DNA from 2 places in the Sinorhizobium sp. BJ1 genome. Region 2 is predicted to be linked to the other one. Evidence: predicted binding sites of a transcription regulator. Region 2 holds the regulator's gene; the other holds the start of a gene.

Region 1 (4,244 bases), on a different contig from region 2:
ATCCTCGACAGCTTCCACACGCTGTCACGCAAGATCGAAGTGAATTCGATCCGTTCGATCCCCAAGGAGAAGATCTTCATCGTCCAGCTCGCCGATGCGCCGCTGATCGACATGGACCTGCTCTATTGGAGCCGGCACTTCCGCAACATGCCGGGCGAAGGCGACCTTCCGGTGACCGATTTCACCAGCGCGGTGGCGGCCACTGGCTATGATGGCTATCTGTCGCTCGAAATCTTCAACGACCAGTTTCGCGGCGGCAACGCCAATGCGATCGCCGTCGACGGCTATCGCTCGCTGATCTATCTCGGCGACCAGGTCAAGCGCGCCGAACCGGATATCCGTCTGCCGGTCCCGGCGATGCCCCCGCGCGTCGATGTGAAGGGCGTGGCCTTCGTGGAGTTCACCGCCTCGGAAGAGGAAGCGAGCGAGCTCGAAGCGCTGATCCGAACGATTGGCTTCCGCAAGGCGGCGCGGCACCGGACGAAACAGGTGCTGGTCTACCGCCAGGGCTCGATCAACCTGGTGATCAACACCGAGCGCGAAGGTTTCGCCAACGCTTCCTATCTGGTGCACGGTGCTTCCGCCTATGCCTTTGGCCTTCTGGTCGACGATGCGGCCGCGACTACGGAAAGAGCGCGGGCGCTTGGCGCCGAACCTTTCGAGCAGGCCGTCGGCCCGGGGGAACTGATGGTACCGGCGATCCGCGGCGTCGGCGGCGGCCTCATCTATTTTCTCGACGAAAAAACCGAGCTTACCAGGATCTGGGAGCTCGAATTCGAACCGGTGAACGACGACGACTCGGCGGTGGCGGCGGGCCTCACCTGCATCGATCACATCGCCCAGACGGTGAAATACGAAGAGTTGCTGACTTGGCTACTCTTCTACACGTCGTTGCTCGACGCGCGGAAGACGCCGATGGTCGACATCATCGATCCGGCCGGCATCGTCCGCAGCCAGGTCGTCGAAAACGACGCCGGCACGCTGCGCCTGACGCTGAACGGCGCGGAAAACCGCAACACGCTCGCCGGCCGCTTCATCGCCGAAACATTCGGCTCCGGCGTGCAGCATCTCGCCTTTGCGACGGACGACATCTTCGCGACAGCGCAAGCGCTGCGGGCGGACGGTTTTCGGGTGCTGCCGATCTCGCCGAACTACTATGACGACGTCGAGGCCCGTTTCGGCCTCGAGACCGAACTGGTCGAGCGGCTGAAGGCCGAAAACATCCTCTATGACCGCGACAACAGCGGCGAATATTTCCAGCTCTACAGCCCCACCTATGGCGAAGGGTTCTTTTTCGAGATCATCGAACGGCGCGGCTATCGCGGCTACGGTGCCGCCAACGCCATCTTCCGCATTGCTGCGCTGAAGAAGCACTTAAGGCCGGAGGGCATGCCGAAAGCCTGAGAGCGATAAGGGGCGGGCGTTCTCAAGCGGCTTTCTATCCACCAGTGCCGGTTTGCTACGAAGGACTCGCCAGCGGCAGGAGCGCGCCTGTTTCAAGCCGGGATTCCTGCGAGCCGATCGACATTCTGTTGCCGCGCCAATCGGCGCTGCCTGCAAGCCAGCTGCGGACCCAGATGATCGGGAGCAACAGGTCGCGCGTGAACATGGCGATGAGTGACCATCGGGAAAGATACCAGTTCTTCCGATGGACGAGGACGAGTTCCGGCAGGTAGGCGGCGATTGCGACAAGGGCGGCGATGGCCAGCACGCTGTGACCTGCAACAATGGCAGCGATCACAGACAGCAGAAGGGGCGGCACCACGCCAAGCAGGATTTCTGGCGAGAAGAACTGAGGAAAGGTGACGCGGCGCAACCGCGCCCAACGGCACTGCCGACCCCAGACATCACGAAATGTCCTGGTACCCAGCGGCTGTTCGAACGGCGCGGAAACCAGATGCACTTTCAAGCCGAGGCTTCTCACGAGTTTCGTCGCGGCCGCATCCTCGGCGATCTGCGACGCCAGTGCCTGAATGCCGCCATGGGCGTCCAGCATGCTTTTGCGCCAGAGCATGCTTTTGCCCTGAGCAAACCCGAACCCAAGGGCTTCGCCGGCATATTGCCAGCGCGCCTGGTGGGCGTTGAGGAATGCACATTCGACCTCCGCCCAAAAGCCGTACGGCCGTGAACCAAGCGGGGTCGAGCATACCAGCCCCGTATCCGACTGCCACGCCGCCATCAGACGAATGAGATAATCGCGCGGCATGAGAACGTTCGAGTCGGCGAGAACCAACCATTCATGCGAAGCCGCATTCCAGCCCTTCACGCAGTTGTTCAGCTTGGGATTGGCGCTGATCCGGTCGTCCCCGACAAGAATTGTGGCGGCAATGGCTGGGTGGCGCTGACGCACTTCCTCGATCAATGGGATGACCGCATCCTTTGCGTCAGCGACGCAGAAGATGACTTCGTAGTCCGGCCAATCCAAGCCGAACGCGCTCTCGAGCGTTTCCCGGGAAAACTCCTCGAGGCCGCAGAGCGGGATCACGACAGAGACAGGTGGCCGATACGGTGTCCTGGGCTGAGGGCCAAGACAAGGCCAGATACGCCAGCCCGCAATCATCAGGCTGAACACATTGATGGCCAGGAATGCACCGGCGGCGACGAACAAGTTCAGCATCATTTACCCAGCGACGAGCCGCCATTCTGACGAACTTAGGCACCTTGATAAACATCACCGGAACATGACATGGCTATGACACCGGACGTGTAAGACTCAGGCAGGGGAAGTTACCCAGAAGGGCATTCACCCTGAACTCCACCTATTCCGGTTGCGTGCGTCTCGTCGAGGTAACTGCCTTGGTCCGTGACCCTGAAGGAACTCGGCCTGCTCCCCTCGACGTCCGAGAAGGTCGAGAGCCCCCGTGCCTCTATGAGCCTCTGAAGCCCGGCGCGCCACGAAGGAGTTTTCGTTCTGCGTCTCGAAAATCGCATCATGCATCAACGGGAACTGCAGTCGGTTGGGTAGCTCTTACCCGTCGCTAGGCGCTCGATACGACTTCCAGCGCGATCGCCACGATGTTGTCGGCAAAGCTCGCGTCGAGCGGGCGATGTCCGAGCAACAGGGCGCGACCCGCCTCGCGGCTCGAGAGAATGACCTGCCGGAAGCTTGGGATCGGCATGCTCGGCATTTCCGATGCCGGCGACGTCAACGTTATTGTCGGCTCGCGCAGTTTATTCCCAATCTCACTTTTGCGTAGTGTCGCCTCAAGCTACTCTGAATACCCTGGAGTGGAGATTTTGCAGCATGGCGAAGATCGTCTTCGGAATGAACCAGTCCCTGGACGGCTATGTCGACCACCAGGAATTTGCGCCAAGTCCCGCGCTCTTTCGTCACTGGATAGAGCACGTGCGCGACCTGACGGGCAGTGTGTACGGTCGCCGCATGTACGAGATCATGCGCTATTGGGACGAAGACCGTCCTGAGTGGAGTGCGGAGCAACGCGAGTTCGCGGCGGCGTGGCGGCGCCAACCGAAGTGGGTCGTGTCGCGCTCGTTGAAGTCGGTCGGCCCCAACGCCACACTGGTCGAGAATGACATCGAGGCGTTGATACGCGGCCTGAGGGCTCGGCTCGTTGGGGAGATTGCAGTTTCCGGACCAGATCTAGCACGAAGCCTAACCGACCTTGGTCTTATTGATGAGTATCGACTGTACTTCCACCCCGTCGTGCTTGGTCGCGGCAAGCCATTCTTCGCCGGCCCGCGGCCACCGCTCCGCCTTGTTTCCACCGATAACGTTGGCGAGGACGTGATTAGGTTGACGTACGTTCCTGCTTAATCGCGCGTCTCGCCAGGCGGACTGCGCCGACGCGTCACGTCCGCTTTGGGTGTCCGAATTTCTCCTTTGGTCGCCGGTCGAAGATCGGACATCCGATGCGACGCTAGGGCCGCACTGACATGGCCCCAGGTGAACGCGCATTTTGGCCAGTCCCGACTCTGTCTTCTCACGTCATGCGCGTAAGATCGGGTCGCGGAGCGCCCCCTCGACATAAGTCGACCGCACCCTATTTGCACCCACGGTGGGTGTGGATGGATGTGTCCGATCGCGACCACTGTTTTGGAGGAATGCGGACTGTTCGCTCGAAGGCGGGGGAGCGTTGGCGAGCAGTGGGGGTGTGGCTGAGCACAAGGGAGGAGAAGTTTATGCGATTGATTGCAATTTCCACGACAATGGCCGTCTTTGGCGGATTCGCGTTTCAGGCCCAGGCTGCCACCGAATTGCAGTGGTGGCACGCAATGACCGGCGC
Region 2 (4,244 bases):
GGTTTCGTCCTGACCTTGATGACGCTGCCGACGATCATCATCGCCACACGCGCCGCCCTGAAGGCCGTGCCGCCGTCAATCCGTTCCGCTGCGCTCGGTCTCGGCGCATCGAAGATGCAGACGATTTTCCACCACGTGCTGCCGCTTGCCATGCCCGGCATCCTGACCGGAACGATAATCGGCCTTGCGCACGCCCTCGGCGAAACCGCGCCGCTGCTCTTGATCGGCATGGTCGCCTTCGTGGTCGATTTTCCGGGATCGCCGCTGGAGCCGTCCACGGCGCTGCCGGTGCAAATCTACATGTGGGCGAACGAGGCGGAGCGCGCCTTTGTCGAGCGCACATCCGGGGCGATCATCATTCTTCTGATCTTCCTCGTCTTCATGAACCTGGGCGCAATTCTCTTGCGGCGCCGCTTTGAGCGCCGCTGGTAGTGGGGTAAGGACTATGAACATCATGTCGGAAGCTGCAGTCGAAAAAGCTCTGGATCAGAAAATGAATACAGTGCCCTACAAGATGATCGGCAAGGATGTGTCGGTCTATTACGGCGAGAAGCGTGCGCTCTTCGACGTCAACCTGAATATTCGCGAAAACACCGTGACGGCGCTGATCGGCCCGTCCGGCTGCGGCAAGTCGACCTTCTTGCGCACGTTGAACCGCATGAACGATACGATCGAGAACTGCCGCGTCACCGGCCGGATCACTCTCGACGAGGACGACATCTACGATCCGTCTATCGACGTGGTGGAACTGCGCGCCCGCGTCGGCATGGTTTTCCAGAAGCCTAATCCGTTCCCGAAGTCGATCTATGAGAACGTTTCCTACGGTCCGCGCATCCATGGTCTGGCCCGCTCGAAGGCCGATTTCGACGAGGTCGTCGAAACCAGTCTGCAGAAGGCGGGTCTGTGGAATGAGGTGAAGGATCGCCTGCAGGAGCCGGGAACTGGTCTTTCCGGCGGCCAGCAACAGCGCCTCTGCATCGCCCGTGCCGTTGCCGTCAGCCCGGAAGTGATCCTCATGGACGAGCCCTGCTCGGCCCTTGACCCGATCGCCACCGCCAAGGTGGAAGAACTCATTCATGAGCTGCGCGCGAATTTCACCATCGTCATCGTGACCCATTCGATGCAGCAGGCGGCCCGCGTCTCGCAGCGCACCGCGATGTTCCATCTCGGCAATCTCGTCGAGGAGAACGATACCGACAAGATGTTCACCAATCCGGATGACCAGCGCACCCAGGACTACATCATGGGCCGCTTCGGCTGATGCCGAAAGCCGTGCCCCAACGCCAACCCTGACCGCGCCTGCAAGGATCGACGATCATGTCCACCCATATCACCTCCATCTATGATGAAGAGCTGAAATATCTCACGCGCCGGATTTCCGAGATGGGAGGGCTCGCCGAACAGATGGTGGCGGACTCCGTCCGAGCTCTGGTGAACTCCGACCTGGCGCTTGCCCAGAAAGTCATCTCGGATGACACCATCCTTGACGACGCCGAGCGCCAGATCGGTGAAAAGGCGATCGTTACCATCGCCAAGCGTCAGCCCATGGCCGCGGATCTCCGCGAGATCATGGGATCGATCCGGATCGCGGCCGATCTGGAGCGCGTCGGCGACCTTGGCAAGAACACCGCCAAGCGTGTCATCGCCGTTGCCGGCTCCGGCATCCCGCGCAAGCTGGCGCGCGGCCTCGAGCATCTTGCCGAACTCGCCCTGGTGCAGCTCAAGGAAGTCCTCGACGTCTACGCCTCACGCTCGCCGGAAAAGGCAAACAGCATCCGCGAACGCGACGAGGAGATCGATGCGATCTACACGTCGCTGTTCCGCGAGCTTCTGACCTATATGATGGAAGATCCGCGCAACATCACGCCCTGCACGCATCTTCTTTTCTGCGCCAAGAACATCGAGCGCATCGGCGACCACGCGACCAACATCGCCGAGACGATCTACTACATGGCGACGGGCGCCCAGCCGGTAGGCGAAAGGCCGAAGGACGACACGACATCGTCGCTGGGTTCCGTCACCGACTGAGCCAGGCGGTCCCGAATCTATGAATCCAGGCAAGGAGTCGTAGCTGAATGTTGCCGAAGATAGCAGTTGTCGAGGACGAGGAAGCTCTAAGCGTTCTCCTGCGCTACAATCTCGAGGCCGAGGGCTTCGAGGTCGATACGATCCTTCGCGGCGACGAGGCGGAAATTCGCCTGCAGGAACGCCTGCCCGACCTTCTGATCCTTGACTGGATGCTTCCCGGCGTCTCCGGCATCGAGCTTTGCCGCCGTCTCCGGCAACGGCCGGAGACGGAACGCCTGCCGATCATCATGCTGACGGCGCGCGGCGAGGAAAGCGAGCGGGTGCGCGGGCTGGCGACCGGTGCCGACGATTACGTCGTCAAGCCGTTCTCGACGCCGGAACTGATGGCCCGGGTGAAGGCGATGCTCAGGCGGGCGAAGCCGGAGGTACTCTCGACGGTGCTTCGCTGCGGCGATATCGAGCTCGACCGCGAGACCCATCGCGTGCACCGCCGCAGCCGCGAAGTGCGGCTCGGTCCGACGGAGTTCCGACTCCTCGAATTCCTGATGTCCTCGCCGGGCCGCGTCTTCTCCCGTTCACAGCTACTCGACGGCGTCTGGGGGCACGACATCTATGTCGACGAACGGACCGTAGACGTCCATGTCGGCCGATTGCGCAAGGCCTTGAATTTCTCCAACATGCCCGACGTGATCAGGACCGTGCGCGGCGCCGGCTATTCGCTGGAAAGCTGAGGCTTACGCTGTCGTCCCAGTGCACGCCGTCCCAGTGCACGTCGTCCCAGTGCACACTGCCGATTTCCCGAAGAGAGAAGGGGTCCTTAGGACCCCTTCGTGCTTTCTTCAGCTCTAAACCAATCGCCAACCGTCAGCGCATGCGGCGCCGCTCGGCCGAGGGCTGATAGGCGAGACGCGCGTGGTAGCTGCAATAGGGCGAGGCTTCCGGCGAGTCGTTGCCGCAGAAGTGAAACTCTTCCTTGAGCGGGTCGCCGATCGGCCATTTGCAGGTCCGCTCGGTGAGCTGGGTAAGCTCCAGCCGGCGCGACATCGGCACGATGATGTTCGTGTCAATGGAGAGCTCCTGCTCTGCCACCAGGTCGACGGCGACCTCTTCCTTGAGTACGGTCGCGCCGGCAGTGCGGGTGACGGTCCGGGTCACGGCGCGCGCAGCGTAGTTCGGGGCGCGCGGCGCCGAAGTCGTCCGCTTGGGGCGAGCCGTCGCGGTCGTTCCGCCGGCCTTGGCGCGGCCCGGCAGGCTCAACCGGTGAACCTTGCCGATGACCGCGTTACGACTGACGCCTCCCAGCTGCGCTGCGATCTGGCTCGCGCTCAGGCCTTCCGACCAAAGCTTCTTCAGCTTTTCCACTCGCTCGTCAGTCCAGTTCATCTCTGCACTCCCCGTTCTCGGCGTTGGGATGGCAGAATCCATCACCCTTCTCCGGAAAAGCCCCGGAGTTGCAACGCGATAACTATTTTGGTGACTAGGTTCGCCGCATGCGTCTAGTAATTGAATATTAACCTACCGGCAGGGTGACTCCGTGGCAAGAGTCGCCGGAATCGCGCCGAATCGATTTTGCGGTTTTCCCCAACTTGCTGTCGGATAGTTGCATTTTTGCAAGCCCTGCTGGGCGATTTTTTCGCATTGCGGAATCTCTCTCGCGGAGGTGGCTGCAAGCCTTGGTTTTGTTGACATGGCGCCGCGAAATGGGAATAGTGCCTGCGCCGCCGAAAGGCGGCATTTTTGATTTTTATCGGGCTGATATGCCCGTAATGCCGACGGACGAAGGAGACGCTGACCATGGCCGCAACAACGCCGCTCTACGACACTTATCTGCGTGCGCCGTTGCGTTTCGAGCGAGGCGAGGGCGTCTGGCTGATCGCCGAAGACGGCACGCGCTATCTCGACTTTGCAGCCGGCGTCGCGGTCAATTCGCTCGGTCATGCCCATCCCCATCTCGTCGAGGCACTCAAGGGCCAGGCCGAGAAGCTCTGGCATGTGTCGAACCTCTACGACATTCCCGGCCAGGAGAGCCTGGCGCGGCGGCTGACGGCCGTGACCTTTGCCGATCGGGTGTTCTTCACCAACTCCGGTGCCGAAGCGCTCGAATGCGCGATCAAGACGGCGCGCCGCCACCATTTCGCCAAGGGGCATCCGGAGCGCTTCCACGTCATCACCTTCGAAGGCGCTTTCCACGGCCGTACCATTGCGACGATCGCGGC

Evidence for each region. The regulator PhoB, encoded in region 2, activates phosphate uptake and scavenging genes when phosphate is short. The targets are predictions, from matches to a motif close to TGTCATNNANCTGTCAT.
Region 1: CO676_RS15750 (ceramide glucosyltransferase) is a predicted target of PhoB. The motif match lies at 2,682-2,698, and genes of this name have one in related genera.

The regions. Positions count from the first base shown of each region.
Region 1 covers NZ_NWTH01000010.1:12,047-16,290, reverse strand. The annotation lists gene CO676_RS15755 (sugar phosphate isomerase/epimerase and 4-hydroxyphenylpyruvate domain-containing protein) at 1-1,404, shown strand, start outside; gene CO676_RS15750 (ceramide glucosyltransferase) at 1,460-2,617, opposite strand; gene CO676_RS34565 (hypothetical protein) at 2,979-3,119, opposite strand; gene CO676_RS15745 (dihydrofolate reductase family protein) at 3,245-3,775, shown strand; gene ugpB (sn-glycerol-3-phosphate ABC transporter substrate-binding protein UgpB) at 4,141-4,244, shown strand, end outside.
Region 2 covers NZ_NWTH01000001.1:368,913-373,156, forward strand. The annotation lists gene pstA (phosphate ABC transporter permease PstA) at 1-432, shown strand, start outside; gene pstB (phosphate ABC transporter ATP-binding protein PstB) at 446-1,261, shown strand; gene phoU (phosphate signaling complex protein PhoU) at 1,318-2,028, shown strand; gene phoB (phosphate regulon transcriptional regulator PhoB) at 2,076-2,759, shown strand; gene CO676_RS01830 (GcrA family cell cycle regulator) at 2,893-3,411, opposite strand; gene CO676_RS01835 (aspartate aminotransferase family protein) at 3,823-4,244, shown strand, end outside.